DNA from 2 places in the Cellulosimicrobium composti genome. Region 1 is predicted to be linked to the other one. Evidence: riboswitches for the same ligand, from Rfam matches in the RefSeq annotation. Region 1 holds a riboswitch; the other holds the start of a gene.
The links. A riboswitch is a leader RNA that binds a small molecule or an ion and turns the genes downstream of it on or off. The one in region 1 is predicted to bind FMN.

Region 1 (15,038 bases):
CGTCCACCGAGAAGTCCTCGGGCTGGACGTGGTCGAGGAAGTCACGGAACTTCTCGACCTCCTCCTGCTGGGCGACGTCCACGACCTCGACGCCCGCGGTCGCGACGACCTCCGCCGAGCACAGCACGGGGCTGCCGGTGCGGACCGCGACCGCGATCGCGTCCGACGCGCGCGAGTCGAGCCGCACGCCGTTGCTCAGGACGAGCTCGGCGAAGAAGATCCCGCCGTCGAGCGCGACGATCTCCGCCCGCTCGAGCCGGACCCCGACCGCGTCGAGGAGGTCGCGCAGCAGGTCGTGCGTCATGGGTCGCGGCGTGGGCAGCCCGGCCTGGGCCATCGCGATCGCGCTGGCCTCGCGCGGCCCGATGACGATCGGGACGACGAGCTCGGACGCGTCGTCGAGCAGCAGCACCACGATCTCCTGGTCGCGCTGCTGCTGACGGACCCCCAGCACCTCGACCGGGACCATCGGGACGTCGTCGCTCACCCCTCCACGGTACGACTCCGCCCGGCATCCGGCAGGGGGTGCGGCCGACTCGTCGTGACGCGGGCGCGTCCCGGCGATCAGCGGGTGAGGTCGTCGATGCCCTGCCGCACGAACACGGTGTGCAGCTGGGCGCAGAGCTCCCCGACCTCCGACGCGACGGTCCCCGCGTGGGCGCGGGCGGACGCGCTCTGCTGGCCGCGCCACGGCGAGACGACCTGGTGCACGAGGCTCACGTGGCGGTCGGCGGCGGTGCGCAGGGAGCGCAGGTGGCGCGGCTCGATGCCGTACTCGGCGAGGCCCGCGGCGAGCACGACGACGTCGAGCGACCGCGCGTCGAGCTGACCGCCCGGCGCCTGCCGCAGCACGCCCGCCTCGATGAGGCCCTCGACGAGCTCGCGCTCGACGCCCGCCGCGGACACGAGCGCGTCGACCGTGTACCGCTGGCGCACGGCCGCGGAGCCGGGCTCGCCGTCGCTCGTCGCGAGGCGCGGGACGAGCTGCTCGACCTCGGTGCCCGCGTCGAGCGCGGCGAGGCGCTCCTTGATGACCTTCAGCGGGAGGTACCGGTCACGCTGCTCGACGAGCACGAAGCGCAGGCGCTCCACGTCCGCGGGGCTGTACTGCCGGTACCCCGACGCGGTGCGCACGGGCTCGATGAGCCCCTGCTCTTCGAGGAAGCGCAGCTTGGAGTGGCTGACGTTGGGGAACTCGGCGCGCAGCGCCCGCAGCACGTCGGAGATCCGCATGGTCGCGCGCCGCGAGATGCCCTGCGGCCACGGCTCGGGGCCGCCCGCGGGCTCGGGCACCGTGGCGTGCGCGGCTCCCGTCGAGGCGCTCACGACCGCGGTGCCGTGCCGCCCGCCGGGGCCCCCGCGTGCGGGCTGGCGTGGAACGTGAGCCGGTACTTGCCGATCTGCACCTCGTCGCCCGTCGAGAGCGCGACGGCGTCGATGCGGCTGCGGTTCACGTACGTGCCGTTCAGCGACCCGACGTCGCGCACGACGAACCGCTCGCCCTCGCGCACGAACTCGGCGTGCTTGCGCGAGACGGTGACGTCGTCGAGGAAGATGTCCGCGTGCTCGGACCGGCCGGCGACGGTGCGCTCGGCGTCGAGGAGGAAGCGCGACCCCTGCCCGGGGCCGCGCTGCATGATGAGCAGGGCGGAGTGGCGCGGCAGGGCCGCGACCGCGGCGTGCTCCTCGGGGCTCAGGCCACCGGGCTGCACGCCCTCCTCGATCGGGGCCTCGATCCGGCCGAAGCTGACCGTCGTGTCGCTACCCGCCCGGTTCGGCACCTCAGGACCGCCTGGGACACTCATCTCGCCTCCTCGGGGCTCACGCACGTCGTGCTCGACCTCGGAAATCCCGCACCGGAGGGCACCGGCCCTCGTGCGGGGAATCGTGCTCGAAAACTACTACACCCGCAGGTCACACGGTGCACGCGACCCGCAGTCGTCCCAACCTACCCCGGCCCACGGGCTGCGTGAAGCCGCGGTCACTCGTCGGCCGGGACGGGGGTCGCGTACTCGGGCGCACGGGGCTCGACGGTCGCGCCGACCTCGACCCGGTCCTCCTGCGTGACCGTGGTGCGCGCGCCGTCGGCACGCAGCGACGCCATGGCGCCACCCGGGATCTCGAGCGCGGTCTCGAGCGTCGACGGGTCGCCGATCACCGACCACCGGTACGGGGACTCGATCGTCTGCCCGTCGACGACGACGCCGTCCGCCGAGTCCTCGAAGTAGCTGCTCGCGACGAGCCGGACCCCGTTGACCTCCATGGCCTCCGCGCCGGCGTTGCGCAGCTCCTCGAGCACGTTGAAGAGCGCGAACGCGTCGAGCGCCTCGGGACCCTCGACGACGTCGATCGTCACCCCCGGCCCCTCGGCGGGCAGGCGCCCCGACAGGATCCCGAGCGTCTGCGCCTGCTCCTCCGCGAGCTCGAGCGCCGCGCGCTCGCGGCCGGAGCCGGACTGCAGCTCGTCGCGCGTCGCCTCGAGCGACGACACCTGGTCCTCGAGCTCGCCCGAGCGCTGCGTCACGTCGTCGAGCAGTCGCACGAGGTCGCTCTGGCGCAGCGAGGACAGCTGGTCCTCCTGCGTCTGGCTCACCTGGACGACGAGCGCGAACCCGAGCAGCGCGCACAGCACGCCGACGACGATCTGCGACCGGGACGCGCGGGGCCGCAGCGCGCTGCCGAGGCCGCGCAGGCCGCGGGGCTCGGGCCTGCTGGGCGTGCCGTGCCGCCCGACCGCGCCGATCGCGCCCGTCGTGGTCGGCGGCTCCGGTTGGCCCGGTGTCGTCGCGGCTCCGGGCGCCGCGGTCGCGTCGCCGGGCTCGTCCGCGTCCGCGGCCTGCCGAGCGTCGGAAGGGTCCGTGGCGGCGTCGTCGTGCGTCGCGTGGTCGTCGACCGCGGTGCCGGGGTCGTCGTCCTCGGTGGCGGTGTCCACGTTTGCGGTGTGCACGTCCGCGGTGTCCACGTCTGCAGCGTCCGCGTCTGCAGCGTCCGGTGCGGACGCGACCGCCCCGCCGTCCTCGCCCGTGTCCTCGTCGTCCGGGTCCGTCGGCGCCGGCTCCTGCGCCGGTGCGGGAGCGTCCGGCTCGGTGGCGGCCGTCCCCACGGCGTCAGCAGCCTCGTCGGCCGGCTCGGTCGCGGCGTCGGCAGCTTCGCGCGCGTCGTCGGGCGCGGAGCCGTCGGCCGGGACGTCCTCGTCAGGGGCCGGGGCGTCGTCCGAGGACGTCTCGGCGACGGGCGTGTCGGTGGTGCGGCCGTCGTCGGTCCGTCCCGCGTCGGCCGTGGCGTCGGTGGGGGCGGGCGGGCCGGTCTCGGCCACGTCGGGGTCGACGGCGGCCGGGGTCTGGTCCTGGGGCGTGTCGGCGCCGGTCCGGTCGCGGGGGTCGGGGCTCACGCTCACGCCTTGAAGATGTGGCGCCGGATCGCGGCGGCGTTGGAGAAGATGCGGATGCCGAGCACGACGACGACCGCCGTGGACAGCTGGCTCCCGACGCCGAGCTGGTCGCCGAGGAACACGATGAGCGCGGCCACGACGACGTTCGACAGGAACGACACGAGGAAGACCTTGTCGTCGAACAGGCCGTCGAGCCGGGCGCGCAGACCGCCGAACAGGGCGTCGAGCGCGGCGACGACGGCGATCGGCAGGTAGGGCTGCAGCGACACGGGCACGGTGGGTTGCAGGACGAGCCCCGCGACGATGCCCACCACCAGTCCGACTGCTGCGATCATTCGACGATCTCCTGCCCTGTCTCGTGCGCGTCCGGGCCCGCCCCGGACCCGTCGGTCGTGGTGCCGTCGGTGGTCCCGGCGGGTGCGTCGGAGTCTACGGTCGCGTCCGGCGGCTGCGCGAAGAACAGCGTCGGGGCGGAGCGGCCCGGCAGGTCGATGCGGCTCTGCGTGGTCACGCTCGACCGGATGCCGTACTGGGTGCCGAGCAGCTGCAGGAAGTCGGACGTGCCGGAGCGCAGGAGCGAGGTGCGCAGCGCGTCGGGGTCGCCGACGGCCTCGACCCGGTAGGGGCCGACGAGCGGCTGGAGGTCGACGAGCACGGCGTCGCCGGCGCTGCGGATCGCGGACAGCCCGGTGAGGCGCTGGTCGTTGATGGCGACGGCCTCGGCGCCCCCGGCCCAGAGCGCGTTGACGACGCGCTGCAGGTCGGAGTCGTGCACGAGCGAGCTGGCGTCGACGTCGTCGGACGACAGGCCGCCGCTCGTGTCGTCGAGCGTGACGACGACGCCCTCCCCCTCGACGGCCTGCGTGCCGGTGAGCGCGCCCTCCGCCTGCAGGCCCTGCAGCACGTCGGCGCTCGCGCCGGTGAGCGCCTCGCCCTGCAGCTGCTCGATCTCCGCGGAGAGCGCCGCGCCCCGCGCGGACAGCTCCTCGGCGACGCCCTGCCGGGTGAGGATCTCCTGCTCGAGCGTCTCGCGGGCGGCGATCACCCCGGGCTGCGGGGCGCGCAGCTGCACGGCGGCGGCCGTCGTCACGAGCCCGAGCACGACCGCGAGGGCGACGAGACCGACCGCGCCGGCCCGGCCGCGCGGCGGCGCTCCCCCGGCGGCGCGGCGCGCGGCCGCGTCGGCGTACCCGGGGTCGAGCGGGCGGAACATGACCTCGTTGAGCAGCGTCATGGACGCGTCGACCGGTGCCCGGCGCACGCCCGGTCGCTGCTCGGGTCGCTGCGGGGTCACGGCGCCTCCTCCGTCGCGGGGCCCGCGTCCTCGCCCCGGCGGGACGCGGCGCGGTCGCTGATCACGAGGGCCCGGGTCTGCAGCACGTACTGCGCGCCCGCGAGCCAGTACAGGCCGACGCCCCACCACGTGAACGCCCACGCGGTGACGGCGGCGACGTCGCCGACCCAGCCCGGCATCTCCGCGAGCAGCAGCAGCGGGAACGCGTACAGCAGCGCGAACGTCCCCGCCTTGCCGGCGAAGCTCACCGGGAGCGGGCCGTACCCGTGGTGGGCGAGGAGCGGCATGAGGCCGGCGAGCAGCACGTCGCGCGCGACGATGACGACGACGAGCCACACGGGCACGACGTCGCGCCACGCGAGGCCGAGGAGGGTGACGAGGATGAAGAGGCGGTCCGCGGCGGGGTCGAGCGCCTGACCGAGGCGGCTCACCTGGTCCAGGCGCCGCGCGAGCACGCCGTCGAGCCAGTCCGACGCCCCGGACACGGCGAGCACGACCAGCGCCCACACGTCGTGGCCGTTCACGATGAGCACCGCGAACACCGGCACGAGGAGCAGCCGCACGAGGCTGATGACGTTCGGGACGGTCAGGACGCGGGAGCTGACCTGCTGCCCTGCTGCCACACCCACCGCCCCGAGCTCACGTCGCGCCGCCGCGGCGACCTGCCGCGCGCGACCATCCTACGTACGGGCCCACCGGCCCCCGCCCCTCATTTCCCGGCGCGGCGCCCGGGACGGGGGAAATCACCCGCTTCGCTCGACACCTCCCTGCCGGGGCGACGCCCGGGCGCGGGTCGCGGTGAGGGACGTCACCCGGGCCTCGCCCCCGAGCGCCGCGCGCGCTCCGGTAGGATGGGTGGCACCTCTGGAGTTCGTCGCTCGTCCCGCGTGTGTCCGTGAGAGTGGCCGTCCCCGTCCGATCGTTCGATCGACGCGGTGCCCGGCCTGGTGTGTTCGGGAGTGCGACCTGCGAGAACCGACCCGGTGACCGCACGCCACTCCACACCCCGAAACGAACGGTCCTCACCCCTTCATGACTGCTGACGTCGTCGCGCCCACGCACGCCCTCGACCACTCCACCACCCCCGACACCCGCCCGGAGCCCGCCGCCCCGACCGGCCCCGTGTTCGCCGACCTCGGCCTGCCCGCGCCGCTCGAGCGCGCCGTCGCCGACCTCGGGTTCGTCACCCCGTCCGCGATCCAGGCCGAGGCCATCCCCGCGCTCCTCGCGGGCCGCGACATCACCGGCGTCGCCCAGACCGGCACCGGCAAGACCGCCGCGTTCGGCCTCCCGCTGCTCGCCGCGATCGACCCCGCGCAGCGCCGCGTCCAGGCCGTCGTCCTCACCCCGACCCGCGAGCTCGCGATGCAGGTCGCCGACGCCGTCGAGTCCTTCGCGACGCACCTGCCCAAGGTCGACGTCGTCGCCGTCTACGGCGGCTCCCCCTACCAGCCGCAGCAGCGGGCGCTCGCGGCCGGCGCGCAGGTCGTCGTCGGCACGCCCGGGCGCGTCATCGACCACATCGAGCGCGGCACCCTCGTGCTCGACGACGTGCGCTTCCTCGTGCTCGACGAGGCCGACGAGATGCTGCGCATGGGCTTCGCGGAGGACGTCGACACGATCTTCTCCCGCGCCCCGCGCGAGCGTCAGGTCGCCCTGTTCTCCGCGACGATGCCCGGCCCGATCCGCCGCGTCGCGAACGAGCACCTCACCGACCCGGTCGAGATCGCGGTCGCCCGCCAGTCCTCCACGGTGACGAGCGTGCGCCAGACGTACGCCGTCGTGCCGTTCCGCCACAAGACCGGCTCGCTCGTGCGCGTCCTCGCCACGTCCGACGCCGAGGCCGCGATCGTGTTCACCCGCACGCGCGGCGCCGCGGAGGAGGTCGGGTCCGCCCTCGTCGAGCGCGGCATCTCCGCCGCGACCATCTCGGGCGACGTCGCGCAGAAGGAGCGCGAGAAGATCGTCGAGCGCCTGCGCTCCGGCGCGCTCGACGTCCTCGTCGCGACCGACGTCGCCGCGCGCGGCCTCGACGTCGACCGCATCGGCCTCGTCGTGAACTTCGACCTGCCGGGCGAGCCCGAGGCGTACGTGCACCGCATCGGCCGCACCGGCCGCGCGGGACGCACCGGCGAGGCCCTGAGCTTCGTCACCCCGCACGAGCGCGGGCGCCTGCGCGCCATCGAGCGCACCACGCGCACCCCGCTCGAGGAGGTCGAGATCCCCTCCCCCGCGGACGTGTCCGCGCACAAGGTCCGCACCCTCCTCGGCCAGGTGCCCGCGCGCCGCGAGGCCGGCCGCCTGTCCATGTACGCCGACATGATCCGCACGTTCCTCGCCGAGCACGACGTCGACCCGGTCGACCTCGCCGCGGCCATGGCGGCGCTCGCGGTCGGGGACGACGGGCCGCGCGCCCGCGAGGAGCAGGAGCGGTTCGAGGCGGAGCGCGCCGCGGCGCGCGAGCAGGCGAAGGCGCGTCGCACGGAGCGCACGGGCGAGCGCCCGTCGCGCGGCGACCGTGCGTCGGGCCGGCGCGAGGGTGACGGGACGCGCGGCATCCGTCGCGACGCCGTCGGCACGCGCTACCGCCTGTCGGTCGGGCACAAGGACGGCGTGATGCCCGGCGGCATCGTCGGCGCCCTGACGAACGAGGCCGGCCTGGCCGGGTCGGACGTCGGCAAGATCGACATCTTCCCGTCGTTCTCCCTCGTGGACATCACCGCGCCGCTCGACGCCGACACGATGGACCGCATCTCGCGCGCCCGGGTCGCCGGGAAGGCGCTGCGCATCCGCGTCGACGAGGGCGCGCCCGCGTCCCGCGGCCCGCGTGCCGGGCACGGCCCGTCGGGTCGTCGTGACGAGCGGCGCGACCGCTTCGACCGCGCCGACGACCGCGGGGAGCGCAAGCCCCGCCACCGCGCGTCGTACTGACGGCCCCGGGCGACACCGTCGCCGCGAACGAGGACGGCCCCCGCACCCAGGTGGATGCGGGGGCCGTCCTCGTCGTGGTGGGATCGCCGTCCCCGGCGCCCGGTTCCGGAGCCCGCGCGGGCCGGGCGCGTCAGGGACGTTCGGGCGCCTCGCCGTGCGCCTGCACGAGCGCGGCGAGGCGCCGCGCCTCCGCCTCCCCGCGGGCACCGTCCGCCCGCTGGATGCCCATGACCGCCAGGGTCGACCCGTCCGCGAGGTCCAGGCGCACCCACGCGTCACCGGAGCCGAACCGCACCGACACGACCTGCGCCCACGCGAGCCGCCGCGTGTAGATGACGTTGCGCACCCGCAGCCCCTCGCGCGTCGGGACGGCGTGCACGCCGCCGAGCCGCCACAGCAGCCACGCCGCGAACAGCGCGAACGCCGCCAGGGACAACCGGTTCACCCACGACGTGCCGAGCGGGCCCGTCGCGGACACGCCCACCAGGACGCACCCGCCGACCACCACGACGCCCGTCGCCCACGCCGACACCAGCCCGAACCTCGGGCGGAACGTGCGGTACGGGTCGTCGTCGCGGTCACCCGGCAGGCCGGGGTCGGGGAACGGGTCGGTGCTCATGCCGCCACCGTCTCACACCCCCGCGCACCACGCGGCGGGCCGTCGCCCGTGGTCAGAGGCGCGACGCGTGGATCCGCGTCACGAGGATCGCGCGCGCCCCCACCTCGTACAGGGCGTCCATCACCTGGTTCGTGCGGTCCCGGCGCACCATCGCGCGCACCGCCGCCCAGTCCCGGTCGTGCAGCGGCGACACCGTCGGCGACTCCAGGCCCGGCGTGATCGCCACCGCCCGCTCCACCAGCGCCACCGGCACGTCGTAGTCCATGAGCACGTACTCGTGCGCCGTCAGCACCCCCTGCAGGCGACGGCTCAGCACCTCCACGCCCGCCGGCACGTCCTCCTCCGCGACCGCGCGCGGACGGATCAGCACCGCCTCCGACACGAGGATCGGGTCACCGAACACCTCCAGGCCCGCACCCCGCAACGTCGTGCCCGTCGACACCACGTCCGCGACGACGTCCGCCACCCCGAGCTGCACCGCCGACTCCACCGCACCGTCCAGGTGCACGACCGTCGCCTCCACGCCGTGCGCCCGCAGGTGCCCCTCCACGAGCACCTCGTACGACGTCGCGACCCGCAGCCCCTGCACCTGCTCCAACGACGTGATCGTCCCCGCCGGCGCCGCGTACCGGAACGTCGACCCCCCGAACCCGAGCTGCATGTGCTCCACCGCGTCCGCACCCGAGTCCAGCAGCAGGTCACGACCCGTGATGCCCACGTCCACCGTGCCCGACCCCACGTACACCGCGATGTCGCGCGGACGCAGGAAGAAGAACTCGACGTCGTTGTCCGGGTCGGCCAGCACCAGCTCGCGCGAGTCACGACGCTGGCGGTACCCCGCCTCGCGCAGCATCTCGACGGCGGGCTCGGACAGGGACCCCTTGTTGGGGACGGCGATACGCAGCATGACAGGACCTTCGCTTCAGGGGATCAGGGGAGACGGGGGCAGGGACGAGCAGGAACGAGCGGCGCTCGCGGCCGGGCGCACGTCGCGCGCCGGCGCGGGCCGCTCACAGATGCTCGTACACGTCCTGCAGGCTCAGACCCTTCGCCAGCATGAGGACCTGCAGGTGGTACAGGAGCTGCGAGATCTCCTCCGCCGTCTTCACGTCGCCCTCGTACTCGGCGGCCATCCACACCTCGGCGGCCTCCTCGACCACCTTCTTCCCGATCGCGTGCACGCCGGCGTCCAGCTCCGCGACCGTGCCGGAACCGGCAGGTCGCGTCGTGGCCTTCTCGGACAGCTCCGCGAACAGGGACTCGAACGTCTTCACACGTCCCAGGGTATCCGCCACCCGGACGAGGCCGGGGCGCGGTCCGCCCAGCGGGCACGCCCCGACCACCCCCGTCACAGGCCCCGCAACGCCACCACCGTCGCGACCGCGGCCTCCGCCGCCTCCGCGCCCTTGTCCTCGCGCGACCCCTCCAGGCCCGCACGGTCCAGCGCCTGCTGCTCGTCGTCGCACGTCAGCACCCCGAACCCCACCGGCACACCCGTGCGCACGCTCACCTCCGTCAGGCCCGACGTCGCCGCCTGGCACACGTACTCGAAGTGCGGCGTCCCCCCACGGATCACCACCCCCAGCGCCACCACCGCGTCCGCCCCGTGCTCCACCGCCCGCGCCGCCGCCACCGGCAGCTCGAACGACCCCGGCACCCGCACCTCCGTCACGTGCGACGCGTTCGCCGCCGCCAGGGCGCGCCGCGCCCCCGCCAGCAACCCGTCCATCACCTGCGTGTGCCAGCTCGCCGCGACCACGGTCACCCGCAGCCCCGTCCCGTTCACGCTGATCGTCGGCGCACCCGCCCCGCTCATCCCTCGTCCTCCTCCGACTCGTCCGCACGAACCCCGTCCGGGACCCGCACCGTGTCCAGCAGATGACCCATCGCCACCTTCTTCGTCACCAGGTACGCCCGGTTGAACTCCCCGTGACCCACCTCGATCCGCTCCGTCCCCGCCACGTCGATGCCCGAGGCCACGAGCCCCGTCACCTTCGCCGGGTTGTTCGTCAGCAACCGCACCCGCGACAGGCCCAGGTCCGCCAGGATCGCCGCCGCCGCCCCGTACTCCCGACGATCCACCGGCCACCCCAGCTCCAGGTTCGCCTGCACCGTGTCCAGACCCGCGTCCTGCAGCTCGTACGCGCCGATCTTCGCCAGCAGCCCGATCCCGCGCCCCTCATGCCCCCGCAGGTACACCACCGCGCCACCCTCCGCCGCGACCCGCTCCATCGCCGCCCGCAGCTGCGGACCGCAGTCGCACCGCAACGACCCGAACGCATCACCCGTCAGGCACTCCGAGTGCACCCGCACCACCGGCACGACCTCCCGCCCGACGGCGCTCGCGGACTCCGTGCCCGCCTCACCCAGATCCGCGGCACCGGGAGGGGGGACCGCCGGCACCAGGGCCACGTGCTCCGCCCCCGTACGCAGGTCCCGGTACCCGATCACCCGGAACCGGCCGTGCGCCGTCGGCAGGTCCGCCTCCGCCGTCCGGTGCACCCGCCGCGCCAGACCCTCCCGGTCCGCCGCCACCGGCACGTCCACCGGCACCGGGTCGTGCACCAGCCGCCACGCCACCAGGTCCGCGATCGTCAGCAGCACCAGACCGTCCCGCTCCGCCAACGCCGCCGCGTCCTGCAGACGCATCATCGTGCCGTCGTCGTGCACCAGCTCCGCGATCCCCCCGACCTCGCCCGCACCCGCCAGCCGCACCAGGTCCACCGCCGCCTCCGTGTGCCCCGCACGATGCAGCACACCCCCCGGCACCGCCCGCAACGGCAGCACGTGACCCGGCCGGATCAGGTCCACCGGACCCGACGCCGGGTCCGCCAGCACCCGCAACGTCCGCGCCCGGTCCTCCGCCGAGATCCCCGTCGTCACCCCCGTCGCCGCATCCACCGTCACCGTGTACGCCGTCCGCCGCGGGTCCTGGCTGTGCGGCACCATCAACGGCAGCTCCAACGCATCAGCCCGCGCCGCCGGCATCGGCGCGCACAGGTACCCCGACGAGTGCCGGATCGTCCACGCCACCCACTCCGCCGACACTCCCTGCGCCGCGAACACCACGTCCGCCTCGTTCTCCCGGTCCGGGGAGTCCGCCACCAGCACCGGACGACCCGCCCGGATCTCCGCCAGCGCCTCCTCCACCGTGCCCAGCCGCACACCCGGCACCGCGGCGCTCGCGGACGGCTCGCGCGTCACGACGCCCTCCCCGCCACCACGCCCGACACGAGCAGGCGCTCCACGTACTTCGCGAGCACGTCCACCTCCAGGTTCACCCGGTCCCCCGGGGTCAGCCCGCCGAGGATCGTCGCCTCCAGCGTCGTCGGGATGAGCGAGACGCCGAACGTCTCGTCGTCCACGTGCGTCACCGTGAGCGAGACGCCGCTCACCGCGATCGAGCCCTTCTCCGCGACGTACCGCGTCAGGCCCTCCGGCGCCGAGAACACCAGGTCGTCCCAGCGCTCCCCCGGCGACCGGCTCACGAGCGCGCCCACTCCGTCCACGTGCCCCTGCACCACGTGACCGCCCAGCCGCGCGTCCGCCCGCACCGCACGCTCCAGGTTCACCGGCGAACCCGCCACCAGGTCCCCCAGCGCCGTGCGCCGCAACGACTCCGGCATGACGTCCGCCGTGAACGACCCGTCGCCACCCAGGCTCGTCACCGTCAGGCACACCCCGTTCACCGCGATCGAGTCACCCAGACCCGCGTCCGACGTCGCGAGCGGCCCCTCGACCGTCAGCACCGCGTCCCGCCCCGCACCGTCCGGGAACTCGATCCCCCGGACCCTCCCGATCTCCTCCACGATCCCCGTGAACATCAGCCGACCCGTCCTTCCACGCTCTTCCTCGACACCACCAGCGCGTCGTCCCCGACGCGCCGCACCTCGACCGTGCGGAACCGGTGCGCGTCGGCGATCGTCGCCACGCCCAGCCCGCCCACCACGCGCCGCCCGCCCCCCAGCAGCACCGGCGCCACGTACGCGTGCAGCTCGTCCACCGCCCCCGCGGCGAGGAACGCCGTCGCGAGCGTCGGACCGCCCTCCACGAGCACGTGCCGCACCTCCCGCTCCGCGAGCCGCCCCAGCACCTGCGAGACGTCGCGCGACAGCACGTGCAGCAGCTCGCCCCCCGGCCCCCGCACCCGCGCCGTCGGAGGGATGCCGCGCAACCCCACGACCACCCGCAACGGCTGGTGCTCCGCGAGAGCCTCGGCGCTCGCGGCACCGTGCGCCCGGACGCGCGCGGTGAGGGCCGGGTCGTCCGCGAGGAGCGTGCCCGTGCCGACCGCGATCGCGTCGACCTCGGCACGCACGCGGTGCGCGTGCTCGCGCGCCGCGGTCCCGGTGATCCACCGGCTCGTCCCGTCCTGCGCCGCGACGTACCCGTCGAGGGTCGTCGCGGTCTTGAGCGTCACGTACGGCGTGCCGCGACGCACCGCGGTCAGCCACACCCGCAGGAGCTCCTCGCCCTCGGCGGCGCGCAGGCCCCGCACGACGCGGACCCCGGCGGCGCGCAGGCGGTGGGCGCCACCGGTCGCGGCGGGGTTCGGGTCGTCGACGGCGTGGACGACCTCGGCCACCCCCGCGGCGACGAGCGCGTCGGCGCACGGCGGCGTGCGTCCCGTGTGCGCGCACGGCTCGAGCGTCACGACGGCGGTCGCGCCCGTGACGTCGATCCCGCGGGCGCGCGCGTCCGCGAGGGCGGCCGCCTCCGCGTGCGGCGTGCCCGCGCCCTGGTGGTAGCCCTCGGCGAGCACCGCGCGGGGGTGTGGGTCGAGGGAGTCCGGGGAGGCGCCGTCGGGCAGACCCGTGCCGTGCGGTGCGGGTGCGAGGAGCACGCAGCCGACGCGCGGGTTCGGCCCGTGCGCGGGCCCTCGGGCCGCGAGCTCGAGCGCGCGCGACATCGCGGCGTCGATCGTCAGGGTGCGGGGGTGCTCGCCCATCGTCCTCCTCCCGGGCACGGGTGCTCCGGGGTGAGGGCGGGCGGCGTGCCGGGCGCTCGTGCGGCCCGACGGCGTCGCTCACCACGGCGAGGCCGTCGCCTCGGGGCCGGGTGCCACGGCGGGTCGCCGGAGCACCACGCCCGGGGCGTGGCCGCGCCGCACGTGCTTCCTCCCATCCGGACTGTCACCGTCGGTCCTGGAGTTCCACCAGGTCAACCGCGCGTGGGCGCGGGTCGCGGACTGTCACCGCCGGCTCGGAATTGCACCGACCCCGGAGCACGTTCGTGCGTACTGCTGCTTCCAACGGAGCATGCTACTCGCGCATTCCCCCGCGTCCCGCCGGTCCACCGGTCGGACGCGCGTGAACGACCCCGCACCTCCCTGCCGGGTGGTGAGGTGTCCGCGGCGGTGGGACGGGTGAGGCGTGCGCTTGGCACACTATTTTTTAGAAGGAGACGAAAGGGGCCCACGTCGCCGTGGGCCCCTCCTGTCAGGTCAGTGGGCGTGCGCGGCGTCCGCCAGCGCGCGCAGCGCCTCGATCTCGCCCGGGACGCTCTCGGCGCCGTAGACCGCCGAGCCGGCGACGAAGACGTTCGCCCCCGCGTCCGCGGCCCGCTCGATCGTCGAGCGCGACACTCCCCCGTCGACCTGGATCCAGACGTCGAGCCCCGATGCGCTCACCGCCTCGCGGGCACGGCGGATCTTCGGCAGGGTGCCCTCGATGAACGACTGGCCCCCGAACCCGGGCTCGACCGTCATGACGAGGATCATGTCGACCTCCGCCAGGAGGTCCAGGAAGGGCTCCACGGGCGTCGCAGGGCGCAGCGCGAGCCCCGCCCGGGCTCCGAGGCGCCGCAGCTCGCGGGCGAGCCGCACCGGGGCCGCAGCGGCCTCGGCGTGGAACGTCACGGACGCCGCGCCGGCCTCCGCGTACGCGGGCGCCCAGCGGTCCGGGTCCTCGATCATGAGGTGCGCGTCGATCGGGACGGGCGACACCTGGGCGAGGCGCTCGAACACCGGCAGCCCGAGCGTGAGGTTCGGCACGAAGTGGTTGTCCATGACGTCGACGTGCGCGTAGTCGGCGGTCGAGATCGCGTTCAGGTCGCGCTCGAGGTTCGCGAAGTCGGCGGACAGGATGCTCGGTGCGATGAGGGCTGCCATGGCCCACAGCCTAGGGCGCCGGTCCCCGCGACGCGGCGCCCTAGGCTCCTGCCGTGAGCACCCTCCCCTCCCCCGCCGGTCCCGTCCCGCCCCCGTCCGGACGGCCGGGCGTCACGGTGCGCCCCGCCACCCGGGGCGACCTCGCGCGCGTCGCCGAGATCGCCGCCCCGTTCGTCCGCGACACGTGCGTGACGTTCGAGGAGGAGGTCTGGGACGTCGCGGCGTGGGAGCGCAAGCTCGAGGACGTCACGGGCCGCGGGATGCCGTTCCTCGTCGCGGAGGTCGGCGGCCCCGCGGGCCCGGACGGCCGCGGCACCCCGGTCGTCGTGGGGTACGCCTACGCGGCGCCGTGGCGTCCGAAGCCCGCCTACCGGCACACCGCCGAGGACACGATCTACCTCGACCCCGCGTACGCCGGTCGCGGCGTCGGCACCGCCCTCCTGGGCGCGCTCCTCGACGCGTGCGCGCGAGCCGGGGTCCGCCAGGTGGTGTCCGTCGTCGCCGACGTCCCCGAGGCCGCAGGGTCGCTCCCCCTGCACCGCCGGTTCGGCTTCGCCGAGGCCGGCCGCCTCACCGCCGTCGGCTTCAAGCACGGCCGGTGGGTCGACACGATCCTGCTCCAGCACTCCCTCTGAGCGCCGAGCATGCCCCTACCGGCCGTCCGGTGCCAGAGACGGGCGACGACCGCATGGTC
Region 2 (15,038 bases), on a different contig from region 1:
AGCCGCACCTTGACGACGACGGTCCGCGCGGCGACGGCGTGCCGCTCGAGGCGGGCGAGCGCGGCGTCGACCACGGGGTCGAGGGCGGTGGCGATCGCCGCCCGGCCGTGCAGGTCGGTGTCGAAGGTGTGCTCGGCGCCCGCGGACTTCCGCTCGCGCACGGTGGTGACCGGACGGTCGTCCCACCCGCGCGCGATCCGGTACAGGTTCGTGCCGCCCGCCTCGCCCGCGGCGAGGAGCAGCGTGTCGAGCGGCTGCCGGCGCAGGTCCGCGACCGTGCGGACCCCGAGCTCGTCGAGGCGCGCGGCGGACACGGGCCCGACGCCCCACAGCGCGCGCACGGGCAGGTCGAGCAGGAACGCGTCCTCGTCGTCGGCGCCGACCACGCGCACCCCGCCGGGCTTCGCGGCCTCGGACGCGAGCTTCGCGACGAGCTTCGACCGCCCGAGCCCGAGGGACACCGGCAGCCCGCTCAGCTCGCGCGCCCGCTCGCGGATCCGGTGCGCGAGCGCGCGAAGGTCGGTCTCGGGCCCGACCGCGCCCGCGACGTCCGCGAACGCCTCGTCGATGCTCACCGGCTCGACGAGCTCGGTGACCTCGCGCAGCGCGGCCATGATCCGCGCCGAGTACGCCGCGTACGCGGCGAACCGTGGCACGACGACGACCGTCGACGGCGGGCACAGCCGCCGCGCCTGCTCCATGGGCATCGCGGAGCGCGCGCCGTACTGCCGCGCCTCGTACGACGCCGTCGCGACGACGCTGCGCGGACCCACCCCGCCGACGAGCACGGGACGCCCGCGCAGCGACGGGCGCTGGTGCTGCTCGACGGCCGCGAAGAACGCGTCCGCGTCGAGGTGGACGATCGTCGGGCGCGCGCGCAGCACCGGGGCGTGGGGCGCGCGGTCGATGCTCACCGCCCTACTCTGCCCGCCCGGACCGACACGGCGGACCTTCGTTCGGACCCTGGCGTAAACATGCCGCCGCCAGGTAAGTTGCAGGAGACCGAACAAATCCCGGGATCCCCAGCCCGGGCCGAAGAGCAACGAGGCCTTCATGACCGATCGATCGACACCCAGCGTGGCCTCCTCGGGCCGCTCGTCCACCCCCTCCCCGCACGCACCGACCGCCCGCTCGCGCGCGGTCGCGACCACCGCCGTCGTCGGGGCGCTCGCCCTCGCGGCGTCCACCTTCGCCGTGCCCGCCGTGGCGGCACCGCAGCCCGCGGCGAAGCCGACGGCGTCCGTCACCGGGCCGTCGGACATCAACGGGTTCCGCAGCGTCGGCTATGTCATGGCCGACTCGCGCGTGACCCGCGACTTCCACGTGGCCGACCTCGTGCGCACCGGGGCGATCGAGGACCTCACCCACATCAACTACGCGTTCGGCAACGTCACCACCGACCTCGTGTGCGACATCGCCGACGTCCCGGGCGAGGGCGACCCGCTCAACGACTTCGTCGCCGAGGTCCCCGCCGCGGACTCCGTGGACGGCAAGGCCGACAAGCCCGGCCAGGTGCTCGCCGGGAACTTCAACCAGCTGAAGAAGCTCAAGGCCGTCAGCCCCGAGACGAAGATCCTCATCTCGCTCGGCGGCTGGACCTGGTCCGACAACTTCTCGGAGGCGGCGTCGACCCCCGAGGGCCGCACCGCGCTCGTCGACTCCTGCCTCGACCTCTACATCGACGGCGACCTGCCCGTCATCGACGGCAAGGGCGGCCCGGGCGCCGCGGCCGGGATCTTCGACGGCATCGACATCGACTGGGAGTGGCCGGTCACGGGCGGCGAGACGGCCAACGCCCGCCCCGAGGACAAGGAGAACTTCCTCCTCCTCATGGAGGAGTTCCGCGCCGAGCTCGACGCGCGCGGCGCGGCGAACGGGCAGGAGTACCTCCTCACGGCGTTCGCCCCGGCGGGCGGCTGGAACGCGGGCGAGGGCGGCTGGCTCGACCCGCGCCTGTTCGCCGTCGTCGACTTCCTCAACGTGCAGGGCTACGACTTCCACGGCGGCTGGGTCCCGAACCAGACGGGGCACCAGGGCAACCTGCACCCCGACGGCACGCAGAACTGGGGGCTCGGGCTCGACGGCGCGCTCGCCATGTACGTCAACGCGGGCGCGGACCCGTCGCAGATCAACGCGGGCCTCGCCGCCTACGGCCACGGCTGGTACGGCGTCGAGGACGGCTCGCAGGGCTGGCAGCCCGCCGCGGGCTACGTGGGCACCAAGACGTACGCGGAGCTGCGCTCGTTCGACGGCGAGGCGTTCTTCGACCCGGAGATCGGCGCGAGCTGGCTCTACGACGGCGACGAGTGGTGGAGCTACGACGACCCGGCGTCGGTGACGGCCAAGGCCGAGTTCGTCGCGACGCAGGGCTACGGCGGCGCGATGTGGTGGGACCTCTCGGGCGACTACCGCAACGAGCTGGGCGACGCCCTGGGCTCGACGCTGCGCGCGGCGACCCCGGGACCGGGCGTCGCGGCCGAGTGCGCGGCGCCCTGGTACGGCACGGGCGTCTACACGGGCGGCGACGTCGTGTCGCACGAGGGCGCGGAGTACGCGGCCCAGTGGTGGACGCGCAACCAGGAGCCGGGCGCGAGCAACGCCTGGAAGAAGATCGGCCCGTGCGGCACGGCGCCCGCGGTCGAGGTCGCGGACTGCGCCCCGGCGTGGTCGCGCGAGGCCGTGTACGCCGGCGGTCAGACCGTCTCCCGCGCGGGCGTGAACTACCGCGCCCAGTGGTGGACGCAGGGCGAGCTGCCCGGGTCCGTGACGTGGGGCTCGTGGGACCCGGTGGGTCTCTGCGCGTGACCTGACGGTCGGCCGGGCGGTACGCCGCCCGGACCACCCCGGCACGACGACGGCGGGCCCGGTCCTCGAGGCCGGGCCCGCCGTTCGCGTCGGCGGGGTTGGCGCGATCGTCGCGGTCGGCGCGGTGGCGCGAGAGCCCGCGGCGGGCGCGGCGGGCGCGGCAGGCGCGTCAGGTGCGGGAGCGCCGGGAGGCTCAGCGGCGCTCGCGGGTCACGGCGCGCACGTCGCGCCGCAGGTAGTTCCACGCGAGCACGCAGCAGACGACGCCGTTCACGAGGCCCGCGACGACATCGGCCGTGCCGTGCGCCCCCCGGTACAGCCGGGACACCCCGACGCCGAGGGGCACGAGGCAGCACAGGATCGTCACGACGACCCGCAGCACCGGGTGCGTGATGCGCTGAGCGAGCAGCATAAGCGTCAGGTAGAACGCGGCTGACGCGCCGGTGTGGCCCGACGGGAAGCTCGACGTGGGCGGGGCCTCGTCGAGCCGTGAGACGTCGGGCCGCTCGCGCCCCACGACGATCGACGACGTGAGGAAGATCAGCGCCTGCAGCGCGACGGCGAGCGCGGGCACGACGGCGAACCACCACTGCCGCGTCCGCCACCACACGAGCAGCACGGTGAGCAGCGTGCCGCCGATGATGAACTCGGTGGTCCCGATGAGGGACAGCACGTCGGTCACCGCGTCCCAGGTCGGCGTGCGGCGCTCCTCGAACCAGCGGTTCACCGCGACCTCGCCCGGCAGGTCGCCGAGCGGCCCCCGCACGAGGAACCCCGTGGCGACGATGAGCACCCACAGCACCGCGCCGGGCACGAACGCGCGGAGGCCGACGTCGCGCAGCACCTCCTTCGCGGTGGGTCGGGACGTGTCGAGCTCGTAGCGGTGCACGAAGGGATGCATCAGACCTCGATCCTCGGAGCGGACCCGGACGGGGCGGCGGACGCCCACCCGTGGTGGCCGACGGCGGACGCCCCGGCGACGACGCCGCCGAGGAGGAGCCCGCCGACGACGTCGGACGGGTGGTGCACGCCGAGCAGCACGCGGTCGGCGGCGGTGACGAGCGCGAGCACCACGGCCGCCGTCGCGACCGCGGCACGACCGCGACGGCGCAGCAGCGGCCGCACGAGCACCGTGAGGCTCACCCCGACGGCGGCCGCGTTCATCGCGTGACCGGACGGGAAGCTCGTGCCCGGCACCGTGGTCACGACGTCCTCGACGACGGGCCGGGCGCGGCCCACGAGCCCCTTCGCCGCGAGGCCGAGCGCCCACGCGCCCCAGACCGTGCCGGCCGCCCAGGCGGCGCGCACCCCGAGGCCCCGGCGGCGCCAGGCCCACGCGCACACGCCCGTGGCGGCGAGGTTCACCCACCGCGCGGCGAGCGCCTCCTGCCCGACGAGCAGCGCGCGACGCAGCGCCGGGCGCGCGGCCGTGAACCGGGTCGCCGCGGCGACGGTCACGCGGTCGGCCTCGGCGACGACGCCCGACTCCGCACGCACGAGCCACCCGAGCGCGAGCACCGGCACGCTGGCCGCGACCCCGTACGACGCGGCCCGTCCGAGCGCGCGGCGCGAGGTCCGGTCGGCGAGCACCCCCGGACAGTAGCGGCGCCCCCGTGCGCACGCGCGCCAGACGACACCCGCCCCGCGCGCGCACGTCGGGACGGCACCCGCCCCGCCCGCAGGCCAGGACGCGTGCTCGCGCTCGCCCGCCTGCGTCCGCACGCCATGACGACGCCACGCGCGCCCGCACGGAACGGCACGACGTCGTCCCTCGACCGCGACGCCTCGTCGACGCGAGCGGGCGCCCCCCGTCGGACGTCAGGCGGGGAGGGCAGCGACCGCCTCGATCTCGACGAGTGCGCCCGGCCGTCCGAGGCCGACGCGCAGCACGGTCACGGCGGCGGGGTGGGGACCCCACACCTCCCCGACGGCCGCGAACCCCTCCATGAGGTCGGCCTCGGGGTCGAGGTAGACGGCGAGGCGCGCGACGTCCTGCGGGCCGGCGCCCGCCTCGGCGAGGACGGCGAGCACGTTGCGCAGGGCCTGCGCCGTCTGGGCCGCGATGCCGCCCTCGACGATCGCGCCGTCGGCGTCGGTGCCGTTCTGGCCGCCCACGTACAGCGTGCGCCCCGTCTCGACGATCGTGCCCTGCGAGAACGCGGGGTTGCGGTGCAGCCCGGGCGGGTTGAGGTGCGTGACGGTCGGCGTGGTCATCGTGGTCCCTCCTGCGGTCCGGTCCTCGGGCGGTCGACGCTACGCCGCACCTCCGACACGCCCGCGCGCACCGCTCGCCGGGGCGACGGCTGCGCGCCCGACGGGCCGGAGCGGCGTCCGCTGTGTAGGAAGGAGGGGTGAAGCAGTCAGCAGGGCTCGTGCTCTACCGGATCCGTGACGGCGTCGTCGAGGTGCTCCTCGGGCACATGGGCGGCCCGTTGTGGGCGCGCAAGGACGCGGGCGGCTGGACGATCCCCAAGGGCGAGGTCGAACCGGGAGAGGACGATCTGGCCGCGGCGCTGCGCGAGTTCGCCGAGGAGCTCGGGGTCCCCGCGCCCGACGCGGCGGCGCCGGACCTCGACCTGGGCACCGTGCGCCAGCGTGCGGGCAAGCTCGTGTCGGCGTGGGCGCGCGAGGCGGACCTCGACGTCACGGCGATCGCGAGCAACACGTTCGCGCTGGAGTGGCCGCCGCGCTCGGGGCGGATGCAGGAGTTCCCGGAGCTGGACCGTGCGGCGTGGTTCCCGGTCGCGCGCGCCCGCGGGCTCGTCGTCTCCGGCCAGGTGCCGCTGCTCGACCGCCTGGAGGAGCTCGTGGCGGGGCCCGAGGACCGCGCGTCCGGGTCGTAGGCTCCGGGCGTGGCGCTCTACCACTACGGTCTGTCACGGCCGCCGGGGAATCCTCGGCGGCGCCGCGCATACGCCGTCGGGGTGCTGCTGCTCTGCGTGCTGCTCGCCCCGTTCGCGGTCCGGGGTGCGGTCGAGGGCTGGGCCGCGGGCGAGGTCCCCGGGGCGGCGGTGCTCACGCTGCTCGTCGTCCTCTGCCTCGTCGGCGCGGTCGGCGCGGTGTGGGCGCTCGTCGACTCGTTCCGGCGGGCCGGCCCGCGGGACGACGACGGCGGGCCGGGTCAGCCCAGCAGGTAGGGCGCGGCGGCGAAGCCGGCGGCGAGACCGACGAGCACGACGGCGACGGCGGACAGGTGCGAGTGGCGCGCGCGGCTCGCGGTGCGGCGGGCGGCGTCGGTCACGGTGGTCATGGCGGTCCTCTCGTCGGGGTGGTACCAGGGAGAGAGACCGCGCCAGACGCGATCCATGACGCGAAATCGGCCGACCTCGGCGCGATCTGCGTCACACCGCGGCGACCGAAGCGCGCCAACCCTGGTGCAGCATCGTGCACCAGGGTTGGTCGGTTCGCGCGGCGGAGCCCCGACGGCGCCGCCCGGAGGGTCAGGCGCGCAGGATCAGCGCGTCGCCCTGACCGCCGCCGCCGCACAGCGCCGCGGCGCCGATGCCGCCCCCGCGGCGCCGCAGCGCGAGCGCGAGGTGCAGCGCGAGGCGCGCGCCGGACGCGCCGACGGGGTGCCCGAGCGCGATCGCGCCGCCGTCGGTGTTGACGACGTCCGCGTCGATGCCGAGGTCGGCGATCGACTGCAGCGCGACGGCGGCGAACGCCTCGTTGATCTCCACGAGGTCGAGGTCAGCGGCGGAGACCCCCTCGCGCTTCACGGCGGCCTCGATGGCGCGCGCGGGCTGGGAGTGCAGCGAGCTGTCCGGCCCGGCGACCTGGCCGGCGGCGCCGATCTCGGCGAGCCACGACAGCCCGTTGCGCTTCGCGAAGGCGCGGCTCGCGACGACGACCGCCGCCGCGCCGTCGGACAGCGGCGAGCTCGACCCGGCGGTGATGGTCCCGTCCTTCACGAAGGCCGGGCGCAACCGCTCCAGCGCCTCGAGCGTCGTGTCGGCGCGCACCCCCTCGTCGTGCCGGACGACGACCGGCTCGCCCTTGCGCTGCGGCACCTCGACGGGCGCGATCTCCTCGGCGAGGCGGCCGGCGTCGCGCGCCGCGGCGGCCCGCTGGTGCGAGCGCAGCGCGAACGCGTCCTGCTCGGGGCGGCCGATGCCGCGCGTCGCGCAGCCGCGGTCGGTGAGCTCGCCCATGACCTCGCCGCTGAACGGGTCGTTCAGGCCGTCGTGCGTGAGGGAGTCGGCCATCGTGACGTCGCCGAACGCGAAGCCGGAGCGCGTGCCGACCACGAGGTGCGGCGCGTTCGTCATGGACTCCTGGCCACCCGCGACGACGACGCTCGCCTCGCCCGTGCGGACCAGGCGCGCCGCGTCGATGATCGCGGTGAGCCCCGAGAGGCACAGCTTGTTGATCGTCACGGTCGGCACGTCCCAGCCGATCCCGGCGAGGATCGCGGCCTGGCGGGCCGGGCCCTGCTTGGCGCCCGCCTGCACGACCTGCCCGACGACGACGGCGTCGACCTGCTCGGGCGCGACACCGGCCGCGGCGAGCGCGCCCCGGATCGCGTGCGCGCCGAGCTCGGCGGCCGAGAGCGAGGCGAGCGCCCCGCGGAAGCGCGCGAACGGGGTGCGCGCGCCGTGCAGGAGGACCGGGGTGACCTCGTCCTCGGCGGTGACGGCTGCGCCGTCGGGAAGGGTGTCGGTGCTCATGGTGCTCCGTCCGGGAGAAGGCGGGACGCGGGGATCGGGGAGCCCCGGCGCCGCGAGGAGGGGCGAGCGGCGCCGGGGAGCGAGGGGAGGGCGTGCGCCCTCGGGGCGGTCAGACGAACGCGGAGACGCCCGTGATGTCGCGGCCGACGATGAGCGCCTGCACCGACTCGGTGCCCTCGTACGTGTGCAGGGCCTCGATGTCGGCGAAGTGCCGCGCGACGCGGTTCTGGAGCAGGATGCCGTTGCCGCCGAGCAGGTCGCGCGCGCTCGCCGCGACCTCGCGGGCCCCGCGGGTGCACGAGTACTTGGCGAGCGACGCCTGCGGGCCCGTGAGCGTGCCCGCCTCGTCGAGCCGCGTCATCTGCGCGACGAGGAGCTGGAGCTGCGTGATCGTCGAGAGCATGCGGGTGAGGCGCTCCTGGATCATCTGGTTCGCGGCGAGCGGGCGCCCGAACTGGACGCGCTGCTTCGCGTACGCGACTGCGGCCTCGTAGCACGCGACCGCGTGCCCGACGGCGGCCCACGCCACCCCGAGGCGCGTCGCGAACAGCACGCGCGACGTGTCCTTGAACGACCGCGCGCCCGGCAGGGCGTTCTCGGCGGGGACGAACACGTCGTCGAGCACGACGTGCGCCTGCCAGATCGCGCGCAGCGACACCTTGCCGGTGATGGTCGTGCCCGTGTACCCGGGGGTGTCCTGCGGCACGACGAACCCGTGGACCTGGCCGTCGCCGTCGTCGCCGACGAGGCGCGCCCACACCACGGTGATGTGCCCCGACGACCCGTTGCCGATCCACTTCTTCTCGCCGTTCAGCACGTAGCCCTCGACGCCGTCGCGGGTCTCCTTGCGCGCCGTCGTCTCGAGCGAGACGGAGTCCGAGCCGTGGGTGGGCTCGGTGAGCGCGAACGCGCCGAGGATCTCCCCGCGCGCCATGGGCTCGGCGTACCTCGCCCGCTGCTCGTCGGAGCCGAGCATCTGGATGCTGCGCAGCGCGAGACCGCCCTGGACGCCGCAGATCGTCGCGACGGAGCCGTCGCCGCGCGACATCTCCATCGCGGCGAGGCCCGCGGCGAGCAGGCTCACGTGCGGGCGCCCCTCGACGTCGACGCCGTCGCGCAGCAGGTCGAGCTCGCCCATGCGCTTGACGAGGTCGAACGGGACCTCGGCGCGCTCCCAGTAGTCGTCGATGACGGGCAGCACCTCGTCCTGGACGAACTGCCGGACGCGCTGCTGGTGGGCGCGGTCCTCCTCGGTCGCGTCGGCGAACGCGCCGGCGTAGTCGAGGTCGAGCGGCGTCGCGAGGTCGTAGGTGGGCTCGGTGACGCCGGGCATGATCGGGGTGGTGGGCATCGGTGCTCCCCTGGGAGGGCGGCTGCGGTCGGTCGTGCGACCGGCTCCGGCGCGGTGCTCCCGGGTGCGGGCCCGGCGTCGGCGGCGGTCCCTCCCATAGTGCAGCGATACCCGGTCTCAGTCAATCTGAGACGGCGTATCGGCGTCTCTCGCGAGCCGCGCCGTAGGGTCGGGGCATGGTGACCTGGGACGACGACGCCTCGGCGGGCGCGTGGATCGCGCGGCGGCTCGGCGAGTTCGGCCCGACCGTCGACGGGACCGTCCCGCGCGGGTACACCGCGTACGCGGGCGTCGCGCACCCGGGGTGGGACGACGACGGCTCGCTCGTGGCGCAGAGCGTCGCGCTCGCGGCGGCGCTCGCGCCGTTCACGGGGGAGCAGCCCGTGCACCTCGCCCTGTGGACGGGGCACGGCTTCCTCTACGACCACGGCACCGACCCGCGCGCGACGTCGGGCGTCGCGCCGTTCGTGTCGTGGTCGCCGGACGAGCCCCCGCCGAGCCCGCAGGAGCGCGAGCGCGCGCTCGACGAGGCGTGGGCGGCGATCACGGCGACGCTCGTCGAGCGCCCGGCCGCGCCGATGCTCCTGCTCCCGCACCGCGAGTACCACCTGTGGACGGGAACGCTCGCCGACGCCGCCGGGTTCCGTGCGCACGACCAGCCCCCGAACCTGTGGTGGCCCGAGGACCGGTCCTGGTTCGTCGGGACCGAGATCGACGCGGCAGCGACCTACGTCGGCGGGAGCGACGCCGTCGTCGAGGCCCTGTGCGCGGACCCGGCGCTGCGCGCGACCCGGGTCGCGCCGTCGGACCGGATGCTGTTCGACGACTGAGCCGTCAGGCGACCGCCGCGGCGGCCTCCTCGTCGGCCGTCGCGCGACGACGCACGCGCCACCACACGAAGAACCCGACGAGCGTGAACGCGCCGTAGAAGACGTACATGAACGCCGACGCGTAGTACCCGGCGGACAGGAGCAGCGGGACGCCCACGACGTCGACCGCGACCCAGATCAGCCAGAACTCGACCCAGCCCTTGGCCATGCCGTACGTCGCGAGCAGCGAGCCCATGAAGATCCACGCGTCGGCCCACACGGGCTCGTACGACTCCAGCGCGCGGAACACGGGCGTGAGGAGCGCCGTGCCGCCCACGAGCGCGACGACGAGGAACGCGCGCTGACGCCACGACGCCCAGCGCGGCACGACGGCGACGCCGTGGCTGTCCGCGTCGGCGTCCGCGCCGTCGAGCCGCTGCCGGGTCCGGCGCCACTGCACCCACCCGTAGACCGACACGATCACGAACATCACCTGGCGGCCGGCCTGGCCCAGCAGGTTCACGGGGTTGGGCGTCGCGAACACCGCGCCGAGGAACACGGTGAGCAGCAGCAGGTTGCCGACGATGCCGACCGGCCACGCCCACACCTTGCGTCGCATGCCGCCCAGCGCCGACGCCAGGCCGAACCCGTTGCCCACGATCTCGCGCCACAGCAGGTGCTGGTCGCCGATCGTCAGCTGCGCGTCGAACAGCGCGTGGATCAGGTCCATCGGATGTGTCCTCGTCCTCCCGGGCACGCCGGGCTCCGGGGCGAGGGCGGGCGGCGCGCCGGGCCGACCCGACGGCGTCGCTCACCACGGCGGGACGCGTCCCGTGCGCGGGCTCGCCAGGGAGCCCGGCCGAGGACGGCCGCGCCGCACGTGCTTCCTCCCATCCGGACTGTCACCGTCGGTCCCGGAGTTCCACCAGGTCAACCGCGCGTGGGCGCGGGTCGCGGACTGTCACCGCCGGCTCGGAATTGCACCGACCCCGGAGCACGTTCGTGCGTACTGCGTTCTGCAACGGCCGATGCTACCCGCGCATTCCCTTCCCGGGGGAGGCCGTCCGTCCGTCGCGACGTCGGCACGCGCGTCCGAGATCGGCAGTCGGGATCACCGAGCTCGGCAGAATCCGCCGACCTCGGCGCGAGCTGCCGATCTCGCGCCTAGGCGAGGGCGTCGCGCACCGCGCGGGCGACGTCGTCCGCGACGGCCTGGGCGTCCGCGCCGGCGTCGACCACCGTCACGACGACGCGCCGCGCCGCGGGGACGCCGTCGCCGGAGCCGCGCTCGACGGCGGCGTCCTCGGGCGGCCCGTAGCGACCGACGGCGGCGCGGCGCAGGTCGGCGAACGCCTCCTCGAGCTGCGGGCGCAGGTCCTGGTCGGGGGAGCGCAGCCACCGGCGCAGGAGCGCGTTGTGCACCGCGACGACGGACGCCGCGAACGCGATGGACGCGGTCGAGCGCCGCGCGTCGGGCGGGAGCGCGTCGCGCAGGTACGCGGTGAACGCGCGCTCGTAGCGGTGGGTCGTGACGAGCTCACGGTCGCGCAGAGCGGGCACCTGCTGGAGGAGCTGCCACCGGGCGAGCGACGTCTCGCGCTGGCCGACGTGGTGGTCGAACACGAGCCGCGCCGCGCGGCAGACCTCCAGGTACGGGTCGACCGACGGGTCGGGCGTGAGCCGGCCCTCGGCGTCGGGCACGGGGCGGGTCGCCGCGAGCATGACGACGACCTCGTCGAGCAGGAGCTCGTGGTCGGCGAAGACCACGTCCTCCTTGGACCCGTAGCGGCGGAAGAAGGTGGCGCGGCTGACCTGGGCGGCGTCGGCGATCTCCTCGACGGTGGTCTGCTCGTACCCCTTGCGGGTGAAGAGCTCGATCGCTGCGTCGACGGCCTGGGCGTGGGTGCGGCTGCGGACGTCGGTCATGCACCGGACGGTACACCGGTACCGGTCGCTCGCTCCCTCCCGGGCGGCGGCCCCGCCGTCCGCCCGTGCGAGGCTGGGACCATGCCCGACCAGCCCCGCGTGCACGCCATCCACGTCGCGAAGGCGCGCCGGCTGCCGACCCGCGTCGTCGAGGAGGTCGAGGCGGAGGAGGGCAAGGGCCTCGTCGGCGACCGCTACCACGGCTCGAAGCACCGGCACGTGACGATCCAGACGCTCACCGACCTCGCCGACGCGTCCGCCGCGCTCGGTCAGGAGATCGACCCGGGCCTGACGCGCCGCAACGTCACGCTCACCCACGGCGACCTGCCCACGAAGCCGGGCACGTTCCTGCGGATCGGCGACGTCGAGCTCCAGGTGCTCCGCGTCGCCGCGCCCTGCCGGCTCCTCGACGACTGGATCGCGCCCGGGGCGATGCGCGCGATGCACGCGCGCGGCGGGGTCGTGTGCCGGCTGCTCTCGTCGGGCACGATCCGCGCCGGCGACGTCGTCGTGTGGGACGACCCGCCCGACGCTCAGGGCACGAGCCGGTAGAACCGGAAGAAGGCGAAGTCCTCGACGGGCAGCACCTCGACGTCCGCGAACCCCGCCTCGCGCGCGTACCGGCGCAGCGTCGCCGGGCGCATCACGGTCCCGGTGCCGACCGACGGCGGGGACGACAGCCCGTCGGGCAGGCACACGAACAGGCTGTACCCGTACATGACGCGGTCGACGTCGTCGGCGGGCGCGGTGAACTCCTCGCCGACGGCCTCGTCCATGACGACCACGACGCCGTCGGGCCGGACCGCGCGTCGCACGGCGTCGAGCACCGCGACGGGCCGGGGCATGTCGTGGACGCACTCGAATGCGAACGCGGCGTCGAACGGGCGCCCGGCGGGCTCGACGAGCCCGAGCTCCGCGGCGTCGGCGAGGTGGAACGTCACCCGGTCGGCGAGGCCCGCCTCCTCGGCGGCGGCGCGTGCGGCCGCGACCGACGGCCGGTCCACGTCGACGCCGTGCACCACCGCGTCCGGGTAGGCGCGTGCGAGCGCGAGCGTCGACCACCCGAAACCGCACCCGACGTCGACGACGCGCGCGCCCGGCCGGCTCAGCACGTCGTGGACCTCCGGGACGCCGGCGAGCGCGGGCGCGAGCTCACGCTCGAACCAGGGGCGGTTGACGTCCGCCTGGGCCTCGCGCGCGTCGTCCCCGAGCTGCTCCCACGACACGCCGCCGCCCGTGCGGTAGGCGTCGAGCAGGTGGGGGAGCTGCGGCCCGATCGCCCCGACGAAGCGCGCGAGCGGCGCGAGGTACGCGAGCGACGACGTGTCCGCGAGGACCTCCGCGTGCGCGGCGGGCAGGGCGTAGAGGCGCTCGCGGCCCACCGTGGCCGGGTCGGCGCCGACCGCGGGGGCGGCGCCCGGGTCCTCGGCGACGAGGATCCCGCTCGCGGCCTGCTGCTCGAGCCACTCGCGCGCGTACCGCTCGTGGGTGCCCGTGCGCTCGGCGAGCCCGGTGGACGTGAGCGGGCCGCCGTCGGCGAGCGCCCGGTACCACCCGAGGCGGTCGCCCACGTAGACGGCGAGGACGTCGATCGCGCCGAGCGTCGCGGAGAACAGTCGCTCCGCGAACACGTCGGCGTCCGACGGGGCGGGGCCGCTCTCGCGCTGGTCGCCCGGACCCGGGGAGTCGTCGTCTGAGGACACCATCGCAGCCTCCGCCTGACGTTGGCCGGGCGCGTACCGGAGGCAGCGGCGCCCGTGGTTCGACGGTAGACCTCGGCGGGCGCCGCGTCGACGGGTCGAGGGGCTGAAAACCGGGTGCTCGGCGCCGCGCGTCAGCGGCCGAGGAACGCGTTCATCGCGAGGACGGAGAACAGGATCGCGCCGGCCACGACGGCGACCGCGACGAGCCACCCGTTCGCGCGCTCGACCGGCGGGACGTCGGTGCGGCGGGGGCTCGCGTCCCGGGAGCCGCGGCCCCGGCGCGCGATGGACCGCCGGCGGCGCGAGGCGGCGCGGGCGGAGCGCTCGGGGGCCTGGTCGGGGTGCGCGGCGTCCCGGGCGGGGGTGTGGGTCGTCACGGTGCGCCTCCGGTGGTCAGCGGCGCCGCTGCCCGACGCCGTGCCGCCAGTCTTCCCCGCGACCTCCCCCTCGCGCGTCGCCCGTCCGGTGGATCCTGGGGTCCACCGGGGTGCGACCTCCGGATGACGGTCGGTGCCGCCGCGTGGCCCGGGCGAGCGACCGGGCGCCGTCGTGACGGTCAGCGGGGCGCGTTCTCGTGGTAGCGGGGACGCCCGCCGCGTGCGGCGCGCTGCAGGTAGCGGACCTCGCGGAGCGCGACGGCCGCCGCCGCGAGGAGCGGGAACCAGGCCCAGGCGCGGCCCCGCAGCACGAGCACGAGGCACACGAGCGCGACGGCGATCCCGCCGAGGACGGTCCCGACGCTCGCCCAGCGCACCCCGGTGCGGACGTCGTCGGCGCGCTGCCACCAGCGGCGCAGGCGCTCCCCGAGGCCGGGCCGCGGCGCCTGGCCCGGTGCGGCGCTCACGCCCGCTCCTCGGGGGCCGGCGCGACGCCGGGCCGGTCGTCGAGCACGGCGCGGGCGTCGCTCCCGAAGAGGGAGGACGACCCCGCCCCGGTGCTCGCGGCAAGGGACTCCCGCACGCTCGTTCGTGCCGTCACGCGGCCCACGATAGCCCCCCGTCGGCCGGCACCTCACCGCGCGGGAACCGCCGCGAGGCACGGACGGCGGCCCGCTCGCGCGTCGCCCCCTCGCCGCGCGTCCGCGCCACCACCGATGAGTTCGGATGACCGCCGCGGTCCCAGGAACGTCAGGTGTGGACGACGGCGGCCGGCGTGCCGACCGCGGAGGGGAGCGCGGCATGGGCAGGGTGACGTGCGACGTGTCGGTGTCGGCGGACGGGTTCTCGTCCCGGCCGGACCAGACCCTGGAGCACCCGTTCGGCGAGGGCGTGGACCTGCACCGGTGGATGTTCGAGACCCCCGACGAGAACGCGGCCGAGCTCGAGGCGATCCTCGCGGCCGGCGCGTTCGTCATGGGACGCAACATGTTCACGCCGGGGCGCGGCGAGTGGGACCTCGACTGGACGGGCTGGTGGGGCCCGGAGCCGCCGTACCACGGGCCCGTCTTCGTCCTCACCCACCACCCGCGCGAGCCGGTCGTCATGGACGGCGGGACGACGTTCTTCTTCGTCACCGACGGCATCCGGTCCGCCGTCGCGCAGGCGCGCGAGGCGGCCGGCGACCGCGACGTCGCGATCGCGGGCGGTGCCGCGACGATCAACCAGGCGCTCGCGGCGGGCCTGCTCGACGAGCTGCGGCTGCACGTCGTGCCCCAGGTCCTCGGCTTCGGCGACCGCGTGCTCGACGGCGTCCCACCCCTCGCGCTCGAGACCGTCGCCGTACGCGCGGCGTCGCTCGTCACGCACGTGACGTACCGCGTGGTGGGACCGCTCGGCTG

Region 2: another riboswitch for FMN. It lies ahead of pnuC (nicotinamide riboside transporter PnuC); the one in region 1 lies ahead of ribD (bifunctional diaminohydroxyphosphoribosylaminopyrimidine deaminase/5-amino-6-(5-phosphoribosylamino)uracil reductase RibD).

The regions. Positions count from the first base shown of each region.
Region 1 is NZ_JAAFAN010000005.1:7,291-22,328, reverse strand. It holds gene GYH36_RS02225 (bifunctional nuclease family protein) at 1-469, opposite strand, end outside; gene ftsR (transcriptional regulator FtsR) at 565-1,326, opposite strand; gene GYH36_RS02215 (FHA domain-containing protein) at 1,323-1,805, opposite strand; gene GYH36_RS20205 (DUF881 domain-containing protein) at 1,982-3,391, opposite strand; gene GYH36_RS02205 (small basic family protein) at 3,394-3,726, opposite strand; gene GYH36_RS02200 (DUF881 domain-containing protein) at 3,723-4,685, opposite strand; gene clsA (cardiolipin synthase ClsA) at 4,682-5,308, opposite strand; gene GYH36_RS02190 (DEAD/DEAH box helicase) at 5,718-7,616, shown strand; gene GYH36_RS02185 (PH domain-containing protein) at 7,747-8,235, opposite strand; gene hisG (ATP phosphoribosyltransferase) at 8,288-9,142, opposite strand; gene GYH36_RS02175 (phosphoribosyl-ATP diphosphatase) at 9,246-9,509, opposite strand; gene ribH (6,7-dimethyl-8-ribityllumazine synthase) at 9,584-10,051, opposite strand; gene ribB (3,4-dihydroxy-2-butanone-4-phosphate synthase) at 10,048-11,439, opposite strand; gene GYH36_RS02160 (riboflavin synthase) at 11,436-12,059, opposite strand; gene ribD (bifunctional diaminohydroxyphosphoribosylaminopyrimidine deaminase/5-amino-6-(5-phosphoribosylamino)uracil reductase RibD) at 12,059-13,183, opposite strand; FMN riboswitch at 13,343-13,466, opposite strand; gene rpe (ribulose-phosphate 3-epimerase) at 13,679-14,344, opposite strand; gene GYH36_RS02145 (GNAT family N-acetyltransferase) at 14,398-14,979, shown strand.
Region 2 is NZ_JAAFAN010000034.1:16,914-31,951, reverse strand. It holds gene GYH36_RS11280 (DNA polymerase IV) at 1-914, opposite strand, end outside; gene GYH36_RS11275 (glycosyl hydrolase family 18 protein) at 1,054-2,805, shown strand; gene GYH36_RS11270 (phosphatase PAP2 family protein) at 2,999-3,706, opposite strand; gene GYH36_RS11265 (phosphatase PAP2 family protein) at 3,706-4,395, opposite strand; gene GYH36_RS11260 (RidA family protein) at 4,624-5,019, opposite strand; gene GYH36_RS11255 (NUDIX hydrolase) at 5,157-5,648, shown strand; gene GYH36_RS11250 (hypothetical protein) at 5,730-5,942, shown strand; gene GYH36_RS20060 (hypothetical protein) at 5,927-6,055, opposite strand; gene GYH36_RS11245 (acetyl-CoA C-acyltransferase) at 6,246-7,472, opposite strand; gene GYH36_RS11240 (acyl-CoA dehydrogenase family protein) at 7,582-8,823, opposite strand; gene GYH36_RS11235 (hypothetical protein) at 9,000-9,653, shown strand; gene pnuC (nicotinamide riboside transporter PnuC) at 9,658-10,362, opposite strand; FMN riboswitch at 10,510-10,633, opposite strand; gene GYH36_RS11225 (TetR/AcrR family transcriptional regulator) at 10,797-11,558, opposite strand; gene GYH36_RS11220 (MOSC domain-containing protein) at 11,640-12,110, shown strand; gene GYH36_RS11215 (SAM-dependent methyltransferase) at 12,092-13,261, opposite strand; gene GYH36_RS11210 (hypothetical protein) at 13,393-13,638, opposite strand; gene GYH36_RS11205 (hypothetical protein) at 13,818-14,105, opposite strand; gene GYH36_RS11200 (hypothetical protein) at 14,102-14,239, opposite strand; gene GYH36_RS11195 (dihydrofolate reductase family protein) at 14,440-15,038, shown strand, end outside.